One region of the Variovorax sp. S12S4 genome, then DNA from elsewhere that is predicted to be linked to it. Evidence: riboswitches for the same ligand, from Rfam matches in the RefSeq annotation. Region 1 holds a riboswitch; each other region holds the start of a gene.
What was found. A riboswitch is a leader RNA that binds a small molecule or an ion and turns the genes downstream of it on or off. The one in region 1 is predicted to bind glycine.
Positions count from the first base shown of each region.

Region 2: it holds a riboswitch for glycine, as region 1 does, so the genes downstream of both, M0765_RS16180 (ABC transporter substrate-binding protein) here and M0765_RS12150 (D-amino acid dehydrogenase) in region 1, are expected to answer to the same signal.
Region 3: it holds a riboswitch for glycine, as region 1 does, so the genes downstream of both, gcvT (glycine cleavage system aminomethyltransferase GcvT) here and M0765_RS12150 (D-amino acid dehydrogenase) in region 1, are expected to answer to the same signal.

Region 1 covers NZ_JALPKR020000002.1:2,481,735-2,486,464, forward strand. Annotated here, with positions in the region: gene M0765_RS12145 (FIST signal transduction protein) at 1-996, shown strand, start outside; gene M0765_RS12150 (D-amino acid dehydrogenase) at 1,014-2,315, opposite strand; glycine riboswitch at 2,407-2,512, opposite strand; glycine riboswitch at 2,547-2,646, opposite strand; partial or broken gene rfbB (dTDP-glucose 4,6-dehydratase) at 2,740-3,821, shown strand; gene rfbD (dTDP-4-dehydrorhamnose reductase) at 3,818-4,708, shown strand.
Region 2 covers NZ_JALPKR020000002.1:3,276,892-3,281,621, forward strand. Annotated here, with positions in the region: gene M0765_RS16165 (IclR family transcriptional regulator) at 1-281, shown strand, start outside; gene M0765_RS16170 (NADPH-dependent FMN reductase) at 314-904, opposite strand; gene M0765_RS16175 (hypothetical protein) at 1,014-1,799, shown strand; glycine riboswitch at 1,964-2,093, shown strand; gene M0765_RS16180 (ABC transporter substrate-binding protein) at 2,285-3,868, shown strand; gene M0765_RS16185 (ABC transporter permease) at 3,893-4,730, shown strand, end outside.
Region 3 covers NZ_JALPKR020000002.1:5,602,112-5,606,841, reverse strand. Annotated here, with positions in the region: gene gcvP (aminomethyl-transferring glycine dehydrogenase) at 1-1,306, opposite strand, end outside; gene gcvH (glycine cleavage system protein GcvH) at 1,357-1,728, opposite strand; gene gcvT (glycine cleavage system aminomethyltransferase GcvT) at 1,780-2,922, opposite strand; glycine riboswitch at 3,001-3,112, opposite strand; glycine riboswitch at 3,125-3,215, opposite strand; gene M0765_RS27455 (hypothetical protein) at 3,238-3,801, opposite strand; gene M0765_RS27450 (TRAP transporter large permease) at 3,949-4,730, opposite strand, start outside.

The DNA.
Region 1 (4,730 bases):
TGCGCGCTGCCGAGCGACCAATATCGTGTGTTCTCCGGCGTGGCTCCACTGGGCAACTCGGAAATGAGCGGTTTCGAGGCGCATACGGCGCTGGTGCATGCGGACCCGGCCACCCCCGATCTCACCGAATTGATCGGCGAGATGGCGGGCCGCACCGACACCGGCTATCTGTTCGGCGGCCTCTCGTCAGGCCGTGCGGGCGCCTTGCAGTTTGCGGTCGGCGGCAACGGAAACATCCGCGGCCACGGCGCTGCGGGCGGCGTGTTCTCGGGTGGCTTGTCGGGCGTGGTGTTCGGCGAGGGCGTGCGGCTGGTGTCGCGCGTTACGCAAGGCTGCCAGCCGCTGCGCTCCGGCGCGGGGCGCGAGCGCGAGATCACCGAGGCCGACGGCAACCTGCTGCTCAAGCTCGATGGCGAGCCCGCACTCGACGTGCTGCTGGCCGACCTGCAGGTGTCACTTGAGCGCCCGCAGGAAGCCATCGACGCCGTGCGCGCCACCCTGGTGGGCCTGGCGGATGCGGGCAGCGACGGCATCCGCCGCACCGGCGACCTGGGCGCCGACGTGCTGGTGCGCCACATCATCGGGCTGGACCCGACGCGGCGCGGCATCGCCATTGCCGACGTGGCCGAGGCCGGCATGCGCCTGACCTTTTGTCGGCGCAATGCACAGGCCGCACGCGCCGACCTGATGCGCATCTGCGCGGAAATCCGCGAAGAACTGGAGCCCGAAGAACAGACCCTGGCCACCGCGCGCGCGGTGGCGGCCGGGGAGGCCGAAGCAGCGCCGCACCCGGCGCGCCGCATCGCGGGTGCCGTGTACGTGAGCTGCTCGGGGCGCGGCGGGCCACACTTCGGCGCACCGGGCGCCGAGTTGCAGATCGTGCGGCACGCGCTGGGCGACGTGCCGCTGGTCGGTTTCTTTGCGGCGGGGGAGATTGCCCGGCACCACTTGTATGGGTATACGGGGGTGTTGACGGTGTTTACCGGCAACGACTGACCGCCGCCACGGCCAGATCAGGCCGGCTGGAGCAGGCGCGCTGCTGGCGTAGGCATGCCGGCAAACGCAAAATCGACTTCGGGTGCAAGCCCGCTCACGATCCGCGCCACCGACTTGCCCGAGCCGCACGCATGCGTCCAGCCGAGCGTGCCGTGCCCGGTGTTCAGGTACAGGTTGGGCAGCTTCGTCTTGCCGATCAAAGGCACATTGCTCGGCGTCGCGGGGCGCAGGCCGGTCCAGAACTGCGCCTGCGTGGTGTCGCCGGCGCCGGGGAAGAGCTGTTCAACGCGCCGCACGATCGCTTCGCAGCGCACGCGGTTCAAGTCGCGGTCGTAGCCATTGAGCTCGGCCGTGCCGGCAATGCGCAGGCGGTCGCCGGAGGCCGACGTATAGCGCGAGAACACCAGCTTGAACTCGTCGTCGGTCAGCGAAACCTGGTGCGCCTTCGTCGCGTCTTTGACTGGCAGCGTGACCGAATAGCCTTTGGCCGGATAGATCGGCAGGCGAATGCCCAGCGGCGCGGCATACAGCGGACTCAATGAGCCCATCGCAAGCACGAAGGCGTCGCCGCGAATGCGTTGGAAGCGGCCTTCGCTGTCGGTAGCTTCCACGTGGTCGATGCTGCCGCCCGCTTCGCGCAGCGCAGTCACCGTGTGGCTCATGAGGAACTTCACGCCGGCTGCTGTCGCAAGGCGTGCCATTTCGCGTGCGAAGAGGTTGGCGTCGCCGGATTCGTCTTCTGCCGTGTAAGTGGCGCCGGCCAATTGCGAACGGATGTGGGCCAGGGCGGGCTCGATCTTCACTGCCTCATCCGCGGAGATGACTTGCCGTTCGCAGCCGAGTGCGCGCATCTGCTCGGCGGGCGCAAGAGCGCTGTCGAACTCTTTCTGCGTCGTATAGAAGTGCAGGATGCCTTGCGTGCGCTGGTCGTAGGCGATGCCGGTGTCGCGCCGCAATTGCTGCAGCACTTCGCGGCTGTAGGTGCCCAGGCGCACGATCTGCTCGATGTTGTGCTTCGTGCGGCCGGGGGTGCATTCGCGCAGGAACTGCAAGCCCCAGAGCCATTGGCGCATGTCCGCGCGAATGCGAAAGAGCAGCGGGGCGTCTTCCTTGCCCAACCACTGCAGCACCTTGAGCGGTGCGCTCGGATTGGCCCAGGGTTCGGCATGGCTGACGGAGATCTGCCCGCCGTTGGCAAAACTGGTCTCGGCGGCGGGGGTGGCCTGCCGGTCGATGACGGTTACTTCGTGGCCGAGTTGCTGGAGGTAGTAAGCCGAGGTCACGCCGAGCAAGCCGGCGCCAAGAACGATCACGCGCATTTCAAGTACCTTTGAGGTTGAAGCGCTTGAACCGCGGGCGAGGTTGCTATCGAATAAATAGCAAACAACCGGACGACCACCGTCACAAGTTGCCGCTCCCCCTGTCCTCGGTACCTGAGAGATTCACCCGCTGCGCCCGCAACGGGTTTGCTCCTTCGGTGCATCACGCAAGGTGATGGCTCTCCAGACGGCGTGTCAGTTGGTGCAGTACATGCCACGAAACTCTTTGAAAGAACTTCAACGGTTTCGTTCGGCCGACCTGAGCGTTTATGGGAGTTTGCGCCTTCGGTGGAGTAGTAAAAAGAACTACTCGCTCTCCTGCATTAACGCCATTGTAGGCTGGGACCGCGAAGAGCCGACCATGGATTTTTGACAATTCGACCAATGGGATAATTGTCATTGATTCGAAACTTCGGGGAGACTCATGATCCTGGTAACCGGCGGCGCGGGCTTCATTGGCGCCAACTTCGTACTCGACTGGCTGGCGCAGAGCAACGAGTCCATCGTGAATCTCGACAAGCTGACCTATGCGGGCAACCTCGAGACGCTCGGCTCGCTCAACGGCAACCCGAACCACATCTTCGTGCAGGGCGACATCGGCGACAGCGCTTTGGTCGATCGCCTGTTGGCCGAGCACAAGCCACGCGCTATCGTGAATTTTGCCGCGGAATCGCACGTGGATCGCTCTATCCATGGCCCCGAAGACTTCGTGCAAACCAACGTGCTCGGCACCTTTCGCCTGCTCGAGTCGGTGCGCGGCTACTGGAGCGCACTGCCGGCTGAGCAAAAGTCTGCCTTCCGCTTCCTTCACGTGTCGACCGACGAGGTCTACGGCTCGCTCTCCAAGACCGACCCCGCCTTTACCGAAGAGAACAAGTACGAGCCCAACAGCCCCTACTCAGCCAGCAAGGCCGCCAGCGACCATCTCGTGCGCGCCTGGCACCACACCTACGGCCTGCCGGTGGTCACCACCAACTGCTCCAACAACTACGGGCCGTTCCACTTCCCCGAGAAGCTCATCCCCTGATGATCGTCAACGCCCTGGCTGGCAAGCCCTTGCCGGTGTACGGCGACGGCATGCAGGTGCGCGACTGGCTCTATGTGAAGGACCACTGCAGCGCCATTCGCCGCGTGCTCGAGGCCGGCAAGCTCGGCGAGACGTACAACGTCGGTGGCTGGAACGAGAAGCCCAACATCGAGATCGTGAACACCGTGTGCGCGCTGCTCGACGAACTGCGCCCGCGCGCCGATGGCAAACCGTACAAGGAACAGATCAGCTACGTTACCGACCGCCCCGGCCACGACCGGCGCTACGCGATCGATGCACGCAAGCTGGAGCGTGAGCTGGGCTGGAAGCCCGCCGAAACCTTCGACACCGGCATCCGCAAGACCGTCGAGTGGTACCTCGCGAACGCCGAATGGGTGCGCAACGTGCAAAGCGGCGCGTACCGCGCATGGGTCGAGAAGCAATACGACGCCGCACCCGCGGCCAAGGCCACCGCATGAAGCTGCTGCTGCTGGGCAAGGGCGGACAGGTCGGCTGGGAGTTGCAGCGCAGCCTCGCGCCGCTGGGCGAACTGGTGGCGCTCGATTTCGACAGCACCGACTTCAACGCCGACTTCAGCCGTCCCGACCAGTTGGCCGAGACTGTGCTCAAGGTGCGGCCTGACGTGATCGTCAATGCCGCGGCTCACACGGCCGTGGACAAAGCCGAGAGCGAGCCCGACTTCGCGCGCAAGCTCAACGCCACTTCGCCCGGCGTGGTGGCCGAAGCCGCCGGGCAGATCGGTGCACTCATGGTGCATTACTCCACCGACTACGTGTTCGATGGCAGCGGCAGCAAGCCTTGGCAAGAAGACGATGCCACCGGCCCACTCAGTGTGTATGGCCGCACCAAGCTCGAAGGCGAACAGTTGGTGGCCAAGCACTGCGCCAAGCACCTGATCTTTCGCACCAGCTGGGTGTTTGCCGCGCGCGGCGGCAACTTCGCCAAGACCATGTTGCGGCTTGCCAAGGAGCGCGACAAGCTGACCGTCATCGACGACCAATTTGGCGCCCCGACAGGTGCCGAACTGCTGGCCGATGTCACGGCGCATGCGATTCGTGCCACTTTGCAAGACCCTTCCAAAGCCGGCCTGTATCACGCGGTGGCCGGCGGCGAGACCACCTGGTGCGGCTATGCACGCTTTGTGCTTGAGCAGGCGCGCCAAGCCGGCGTAGAGCTCAAGGCCGGCCCCGAACAGGTCGAAGCCGTACCCACGAGTGCCTTCCCCACGCCCGCTACGCGGCCGGCCAATTCGCGCCTCGATACGCGCAAGCTGCAATCCACCTTTGGCCTGGTGCTGCCGCACTGGCAACAAGGCGTCGCCCGCATGCTGCGCGAGACCCTTTGAACGCGCGTTGCCTAGTAAGCAG
Region 2 (4,730 bases), 800 kb from region 1:
CGACCACCATTCGCGCGCTGCTGGGCTTTCTGCATGCGGCGCGGGTGCGCGGCTACGCCATGATCGACGAAGTCTTCGCGCCCGGCATGGCCGCCATGGCGGCGCCGGTGTTCCGCCGCAAGGAAGTGATCGGCGTCATCAGCATTGCCGGGCCGCGCACGCGCCTTGGCAGCGAGCGCATGCATGAGCTGGCGCCCGCGCTGCTGGCCGCAACGGCCGAGCTCGGGCCGATCAGCAACGCGTCGAGCCTGTTCGGCCGCCCTTCGCTGGGCAAGGGCTGAGCGGCGCGACCCGGCTTGCCAGACCCGGCTTCTCAGTAAGGCGGCGCCTTGCGCGCCCGCTGCTCGCGCGCGGCGTCGGTCCACCACGCGAGGTCGTCGGCAAAGCGGCCGAATGAGCGCTGGAGAGATTCGCCCGCACTGCCCGTGGGCTTGCCGTCCGCGTCGAGCGTTTGCGAGATCGGCCCGACGGCGAGCGTGCTCGAGACGACGACCATGCCCATCTCCGACAGGATCGAATGCCACACGGTGCCCGAGCGCACGCCTGAAAACCGGCCGGCCGAATAGCTGGCAACGGCAGCAGGCCGCCAGAACCATTCTTCTAGGAAGTGGTCGGTGAGGTTCTTCAGGCCGGGCTGCGGGCCCCAGTTGTATTCGCCCGTCACGAAGACGAAGGCGTCCGCGCCGCGGATCTTCTGCGCCAGCGCTTCCATGGGGGCGGGCGCGGTGCCCTTGGGGTACTCCTTGTACATGCGGTCGAGCATGGGCAGGCCCACCGCCTGCGCGTCGATCAGTTCGGCCTCGGCACCTCGCGCGCCGAGGCCCGCCACCAGGTAGTCGGCCAGGCGAATGCCCATGCGGTCCGACCTGTAGGAACCGTAGAACACCAGGATCTTGTCAGCCATTCGTCGCTCCGTTGTCGAGGCCGGGCGGCCACGGGGCGAAGGCTACAACATTGGCATGTCGGCGCATTTGGTAGCAGCATCTTTCGAATCCTCTGGCTACCATTCCGGCATGAACAAGCCGCCTGCTTTTTGCACTGCCGCCATGGTGCTTGCCGCATCGGCCGGCCATGTGTTCGCCGCTCCCTCGGCGCAGGTGCTCGATGCGGTCAAGAAGCCGCAGTCGGTCGATCCGGACTGGCGCGCCCGCCTGTGCGCATTGCTGCCGCAGCCTTGCGACCCGCATGCGCTGGGCTTGTACCGGCTGCGCGGCGCCGCGGCAAACAGCTTTGCAGTGCTCTCGGCCGAGCCGCTGGCCATGGCGCGCATCAGGCGCGACAAGGACGCGAAGACCTGGCAGATCGAGCGCCTGCACGACTTCAGCGCCTATGTGGCCGGCATGAAGAAAGACGCCGCAGCCGGCATGTCCGACACGCGCCTTTCGCTTGCGCCGGCACTCTATCCGCTGGCCGAAGGGCAATGGGCCATGGCCGTGCTGCAGACCGTGTCCGAGATGTATTCGGGCGGCGGCGCCTCGTTCAGCAAGGCCGACTTCGTGCCGCTGGACGACACCCGGGCCGTCCACGAGGGCATTCCTTTTTCTTGCTCGAAGATGATCCGCGCCTGCTTCAGCGAAAAGGAATACAAGAGTTCGAAGCATTGCCACGACGAGAGCAACGGCAGCCTTCGCATTGCCTACGAAGAACCCAACAAGCCGCGCGGACCCTACAGCTGGCAATACACGTGGCTGCAGAGCGAGTGGCCCGCCAACACACCCGCCAGCGGCACCACCACCACGCGTCTTCACTTCACCGCCAAGACCACCGAAAGGGTGAGCTTCTGCGGCGGACCGCAGTAGCTTCGGTGCGCGTTTCCATCCGCGTGCGCCCCTGTGCGCACGCGCCCGAGTGGCACGCATTCTGCTTAGAAGAAACCATCCAGGAGAAATGCCGGCTCGGTGCTTCGAGTTAGTGCATTACCGAAGGCGACAGCCCGTAACGCTCAGGTCCCCAGACTGGATGAATGACTAACGCTGGAGAGCGCTGCCCGGCGTCCTGAACAAAAGGACTCCGAGGGCGGCCGCCGAAGGGGCAAGCCATGCGCGATGAGCGTGCATGGTGAATCTCTCAGGCCAAAGGACAGCAGGGGCATCTCGCGCAGTGCGCGGGGTGGCCTTGCGCGCTTCCGGAGCCTTCTTCTTCATGACCTTTGCCAGAGCGCACCGCGCATCGTTCCCTTCTTCATCGGGTGTGCCGAGGCCTGCGCACGCACGCAGGCGCCTGCCCGAATCGCCCCCGTTTTTCGCTGACTTTCCTCACGATTTTTTCAACCGGAGAACCGAAGATGCTGTCGAAACGAAACCTGAAAGCCGTTGTCGTGGGCGCCATGCTCGCTATTGGCGTTGCAAGCGCGTTCGCACAAGAAGCGGGCAAGGTGCTGCGGGTGGTGCCCCAGTCCGATCTGAAGATTCTCGATCCGATCTGGACCACCGCGTTCATTACGCGCAACCATGGCTATGCCGTGTACGACACGCTGTTCGGTGTGGACGAGCAGGGCAAGGTCAAGCCGCAGATGGTCGACAAGTACACCACCAGCGCCGACGGCAAGACCTGGACGTTCACGCTGCGCAAGGGCCTGGAATTTCATGACGGCAAGCCGGTGACCTCGGAAGACGTGCTGGCGTCGCTCAAGCGATGGGGCCAGCGCGACGGGCTGGGGCAGAAGATGTATGCGGCGCTCGACAAGGCCGAGGCCGTCGACGCCAACTCATTCAAGCTGGTTTTCAAGGACACCTTCGGCATGGTGCTGGACGCGCTGAGCAAGCCTTCGTCGAATCCGCCTTTCATCATGCCGGCGCGCGTGGCCGCCACGCCGCCCGACAAGCAGATCGACGACGCCACGGGATCGGGCCCCTACATCTTCAAGAAGGACGAGTACCGCCCCGGCGAGAAGATCGTGTACCTGAAGAACGCCAAATACGTGCCCCGCGCCGAAGCGCCCTCGGGCACGGCGGGCGGCAAGAACGTGTATGTGGACCGCATGGAATGGATCATCCTGAAGGATGCGCAAACGCAGGCCAATGCGCTTGCCAACGGCGAGGTCGACATGATCGAGTGGCTGCCGCCCGAGCAGTACACGGCGCTGAAGGGCAACACGTCCATCACGGTCGACAACCCGATTCCGAAGGGCTCGTTCGCGCTGCACCTGAACCACGTCATTCCGCCCTTCGACAACCCGAAGATCGCGCAGGCCGCCATCATGGCCATCAACCAGGAGGCGCTCATGCGCGCCCAGATGGTGCATAAGGAGCTCTACAACAGCTGCGCATCGGTGTACCCGTGCGGCACGATCTTCGCCAGCGACAAGACCGGCTACTTCACCGGCAAGCCGCAGTTCGAGAAAGCCAAGGCCCTGCTGAAGGATGCCGGCTACGACGGCAAGCCCGTGGTGCTGATGTACCCGGCCGACTTTGCACTGCTCAACAAGTTTCCGCCCGTGATGGCGCAGCTGCTGAAGCAGGCCGGCTTCAATGTCGACATGCAGTCGATGGACTGGCCCACGCTGGTGACGCGCCGCGCCAAGAAAGACCCGGTCGACAAGGGCGGCTGGAATCTCTTCATCACCGGCTGGGGCATTGCCGACAACATGAACCCGATGTTCTATGCGCCGCTCACGGGCAACGGCGAGAAGGGCTGGTTCGGCTGGGCCACCGACGAGAAGCTGGAGCAGCTGAAATCCGACTTCCTCGCGACGGCCGACGAACCCCGGCGCAAGGAGCTGGCCACGGCCATCCAGCAGCGCGTGTACGACACCGGCATCTACGCGCCCATCGGCGAATACAAGCCGCTCACCGCCTACCGCAAGGCTGCGGTGAGCGGCGTGGTGCGCTCGCCCGTTGCCGTGTTCTGGAACATCAAGAAGAACTGACGGGCGCTCTTTTCTGGAAACCCCATGCTGATCTTCCTTGCGCGCCGAATCCTGTCGACCGTGCCGGTGCTCGTCATCGTTGCGCTGATCGTGTTTCTCATGCTCCGGCTGGCGCCCGGCGATCCGGCGGCCGCCATCGTGGGCGACAGCGGCACCAGCGAGAACATCGCCAAGGTGCGCGAGCAACTGGGGTTGAACGAATCGCTCCCCGTGCAGTTCGTGCGCTGGAGCGGCCGCTTGCTGCAAGGCAACCTGGGCGAATCCTACTTCATGAAGAAGACGGTGGTGGAGCTCATCGGCCAGCGCATCGAGCCGACGGTGTCTCTCGCGGCGGTGACGCTGGTGGTCACCATCCTCGTCGCGGTGCCGCTCGGGGTTGTTGCCGCCTGGCGGCACGGCGGCTGGCTGGACCGCATGCTGATGGGCTTTTCGGTCATGGGCTTTTCCATACCGGCGTTCGTGATCGGCTATGTGCTCATCTGGATCTTTGCGCTGCACCTGCAGTGGCTGCCGGTGCAGGGCTACCAGCGGCTGAGCCAGGGGCCGCTGCCCTGGATCAAGCACCTCATCCTGCCGTCGATCACGCTGTCGATCATCTATGTAGCGCTGATTGCGCGCGTCACGCGTGCGGCCGTGGCCGAGGCCATGACCGAAGACTACATCCGCACTGCGCGCGCCAAGGGCATCTCAGAAAAACGTGTGCTCATGCGGCATGCGCTCGCCAATGCGGCAATCCCCATCGTCACGGTGATCGGGATCGGCATTGCACTCCTGATCGGCGGCGTGGTGGTTACCGAAACCGTGTTCGCCATTCCGGGCCTTGGCCAGCTCACGGTGGATGCGGTGCTGTCGCGCGACTTTC
Region 3 (4,730 bases), 3.1 Mb from region 1:
TGGTTTCGTCGAGCGAAATGCCCAGGTGCTGCTGCAGCCGCTGGCGCAAATTGACGCCGGCCGCGGTCGCGCGTTCGATGATCTTCGGCGTGTCTTCGCCCGTGCGGATGGTGAGCGAATCGAAGGCGGTGCCGTTGACCGGCTCCCGGCCCATTTGCGCCAGGCCCTGCGCAAGGATGGCGGTGAGCGCTGCCACGCGCTGCGCGATGCGGGTAAGTCCGTCGGGCCCGTGGTACACGGCGTACATGCTGGCCACAACGGCCGGCAGCACCTGCGCGGTGCAGATGTTCGAAGTGGCCTTCTCACGGCGAATGTGCTGCTCGCGCGTTTGCAGCGCGAGGCGGTAGGCGGGTTGGCCGTGCGTGTCGACGCTCACGCCGACGAGACGGCCCGGCAGCGAGCGCTTGAACTCGTCGCGGCAGGCCAGGTAGGCGGCGTGCGGGCCGCCGTTGCACAGCGGCATGCCGAAGCGCTGCGTGGTGCCGCAGACGATGTCCGCGTCCCATTCGCCCGGCGGCGCGAGCAGGGTGAGCGCGAGCAGGTCGGCGGCCACGCAGAAGGCGGCGTCGCACTGGTGCGCATGGCCCGCGAGCGGGCGCAGGTCATGCACGTGGCCGGTGGTGGCAGGGTACTGCGCGAGCACGCCGAAGAATTCGCAGCTCGCCATCAAGTGCGGCAGCGTCTCCGACACGGTGCTCACTTTCACCTCGATGCCCAGCGGCGCGGCGCGCGTCTTGATGACCTCGATGGTCTGCGGGTGGCAGTCGCCCGACACCAGGAACACGTTGCTCTTGCTCTTCACGCTGCGCTTGGCGAGCGTCATCGCCTCGGCGGCGGCTGTGGCTTCGTCGAGCATCGAGGCGTTGGCGATGGCCATGCCCGTCAGGTCGCACACCATGGTCTGGAAGTTGAGCAGGGCTTCCATGCGGCCCTGCGAAATCTCGGCCTGGTAGGGCGTGTAGGCGGTGTACCAGGCGGGGTTCTCGAGCACGTTGCGCAAGATCACACCCGGTGTGTGCGTGCCGTAGTAGCCCTGGCCGATGAAGCTCTTGAACACCTTGTTCTTCGCCGCAATGGCCTTCAGTTCGGCCAGCGCGTCCGCCTCGGCCACCGGCGCGGGCAGCCGCATCGGCTTGGCGCGTCGAATGGCCGCGGGCACGATGCCGTCGATGAGCTCCGCCCGCGTTTCCGAGCCGATCACCGGCAGCATGCGCGCCTCGTCTTCCGCATCGATGCCGATGTGGCGGGCGAGAAATTCTTCGGCGTTCTCTAGTTGTTGCAGGGAAGGCTGGGCGGGAATCGGCATGGCGGTAAAGGCTCGGGGAATGAGGAAGGGCGGCTGAAGAACCCGGCGGATCAGGATTCGGCGGCGAACTTGTCGTAGCTGGCGGCGTCGAGCAGCGCGTCGAGTTGCGACGGTTCGCTGAGCTTGACCTTGAAGAACCAGCCGGCGGCCAGCGGGTCGGTGTTGGCGAGCGAGGGATCGGCGCGGAGCGCTTCGTTCACTTCGGTGATCTCGCCCGACACGGGCATGAACACATCGGCCGCGGCCTTGACCGATTCGACGACACCGGCCACTTCACCTTGCGCAAAGGTCTTGCCCACTTCGGGCAGATCGACAAAGACCACGTCGCCCAGCGCATCCTGTGCGTGAACGGTAATGCCGACTGTAGCAGCGTCGCCTTCGGCCGAGACCCATTCGTGGTCCTTGGTGTACTTGATGCTCATGGTGAAAAACTCCTCGTGGAAAAAAATGATCTGATTCAGGCAGCGCAGAGCCTAGCCGCGGTAGTAGCGCGTCGGCACGAAAGGCAGGGTCGAGACTTCCATCGGCACCGGCTTGCCGCGCACGATCGCCTGCACGCGCGTGCCAGGCTCTGAAAACGCGGTGGCCACGTAGCCCATGGCAACCGGGCGATCGGCCGTCGGGCCGAGCAGGCCGCTGGTCACAATGCCGATGTCCCGGCCTTCGAAAGATTGCAGGAGCGTGCCGTCGCGTACCGGAACGCGTTCCAGCGCCACAAGGCCGACGCGCTTGCGCTTCAGGGTGTCGTGGTCGGTGCGGCCCGCGGCGCCGGCCGTAGCGGCGGCCAGTTGCGCCAGCACCTTGGCCGCACCCGGAAAGCCGCCTTCGCGCGCGCCGCCCGTGCGGCGCACCTTCTGGATCGCCCAGTTGAGCGAGGCCTCGACTGGCGTGGTGGTGGTGTCGATGTCGTTGCCGTACAGGCAGAGCCCGGCTTCGAGCCGTAGCGAATTGCGCGCGCCCAGGCCGACGGGCTTGACCTCGGGCTGCGCCAGCAGCAGGCGGGCGAGGGCGTCGGCATCCTTGCCGGCGACCGAAATCTCGAAGCCGTCTTCGCCCGTGTAGCCGCTGCGCGTGGCAAAGGCCGGAATGCCGCCGATCTTCACCGCGCCGCCGGTCATGAACACAAAGCGCTCGATGCCGGGCGACAAGTGGGCCAGCACCGTGGCGGCCTGTGGGCCTTGCAGCGCGAGCAGTGCATGGTCGGGCATGGGCTGCACGTCGCAGCGCGCGCCGATTTTCTGCTGGATATGCGCGAGGTCGGCCACCTTGCAGGCGCCGTTCACGATCACGAAGATCGAGCCGTGCCCTTCGTTGAAGAACATCAGGTCGTCGAGGATGCCGCCTTCGTCGTTCAGCAGCAGCCCGTAGCGCTGCTTGCCCGGTGCAAGGTCGATCACGTCGACCGGCATCAGGGTTTCGAATGCGGCGGCGGCGTCGGGCCCCACCAGGCGCAACTGGCCCATGTGGGAAATGTCGAACAGGCCGGCCGCGTCGCGCGTGTGCTTGTGCTCGGCCATCAGGCCGGCGGGGTATTGCACCGGCATGGAGTAGCCGGCAAAAGGCACCATGCGGGCGCCCAGTTCCACATGCAGGTCGTGCAGGGGCGTCTTGAGCAATGGGGCGTCGGATGATGAAGCGGAAGCGGCCACGGGGCACTCCAAAGGGGCAGTCGAATTCCATGGCGCGAGCCATGGGCCACCCCTGCTGTCCGCTTTACCTGAGAGATTCGCCCCACGATCGGGGTTTGCTCCTTCGGTGGGCCGCCGCATCGCCAAGATGCAAGGGCCTCTCTCCAGCAAGGAAACGCCGGCATGCGCCAGCGCCTTGTCAGTCCTTTTGCCTGAGCGTTCGGGAAACCCCTGCGCCTTCGGCGGCCTCGCGTGGCGAGGCTCTCTCCTGACCCTTCGAAGTGTAGTGGATCGCGGAAGGCCTCAGTGCACGGTTTCCGAAGCGGGCGGCAGCAACCTTTCGATACGCTCGCGCAGCGATTCGGCCCGCTCGGCGCCCGCGGCTTTCTCGACTTCATTGAGCATCAGCGCGGCAATCGTCAGCATGGCGTCGCGGTCGCGGGCTTCGCGTAGCGCATCGCGCATCTGCAGCGCAAACTTGGGATCGCGCCGCACGAACATGCGCTCGCAGATGTCGAACAGGAACATGCGCGTGGTGGCCAGGGAACGTTTGCCGTCGAAGTTGTCGGTCGAGGTCTCTACACGGATGGGCTCCGCCGCAGGAGCCGGAATCGGCGTGTGTGCCGGGCCCGCCGAAACGGGTGGGGCGGCTTTGGGCTCGGCGACCTGCGCGTCGTGCAGGTACCCGCGGTTCATGAGCGCCCGCAGCGTCTGTTCGGCTTCGTCGCGGCTCGCGAACAGCGGGCTGAAGTCGGTCAGCGAACGCCGGCCGTCGGCCATCAGCAGCAATGCGCGCTCGCGCTGGCTGAGCGTGCGTTGCCCGCCTTGCAGTTCGTCGCGTGCCTTGTCGGTCTTGGTGGGAAACATGGCGCCACAGCTTTCGGAATCGAAGGCTGCAGCATCGTTGGGGCTGGTGACATCTTTGTGAAACGTTTGCCTTACAGGGGCATTTGCCGCATAAAAAAGGCAGCCCGCGAAGGCTGCCCGTTTTCTCTCTGGTTTTTGCGTCGCCTGCTACTTGGCGTACACCAGGTCGCGCAGCGCGAGCGATATCCAAGGCACGTAGGTAATCACCATCAGGCAGGCCAGGATCACCAGCACGAAGGGAATGAGGTACTTCACGATGCGGTCGAGCGAGATGCGGGCCACCGTGCACGCCGCGAACAGGTTCACGCCGAAGGGCGGCGTGATCATGCCGAGCGCGAGGTTCACCACCATGATGAGCCCGAAATGAACCGGGTCGACACCGAAGTGCACCGCCACCGGTGCCAGGATGGGCGCGAGCACGATGATGGCCGCGCTGGTCTCGATGAACATGCCGATGATGAACAGCGCCGCGTTCACGCCCAAAAGGAACATGGCCGGCGACTTCAGCACTTCCTGCAGCCAATGGCCGATGGCGTCCGGCACGCCCGCGCGCGTGATCAGGAAGGCGAACAGGCCCGCATTGGCGATGATGAACATGATCACCGCCGACGACAGCACCGACTTCCGCAGGATGAGGTACAGGTCCTTGAGCTTGATCTCCCGGTAGATCACCATGCCGACCACCAGCGCATAGAACACCGCCACCGCCGAAGCCTCGGTGGGCGTGAAGATGCCGCCGTAGATGCCGCCCAGGATGATTACCGGCATCAGCAGTGCCCAGCCGGCCTGCCAGGTCGCCTTGCCGAAGGACATGCGGCCGTCGCCGTCGTTCTTGCCCCAGCCCTTCCACTTGCAATACACCCAGACGAACAGCATCAGCGCCAGGCTGATGAGAATGCCGGGGCCGAAGCCCGCAATGAACAGCTCGC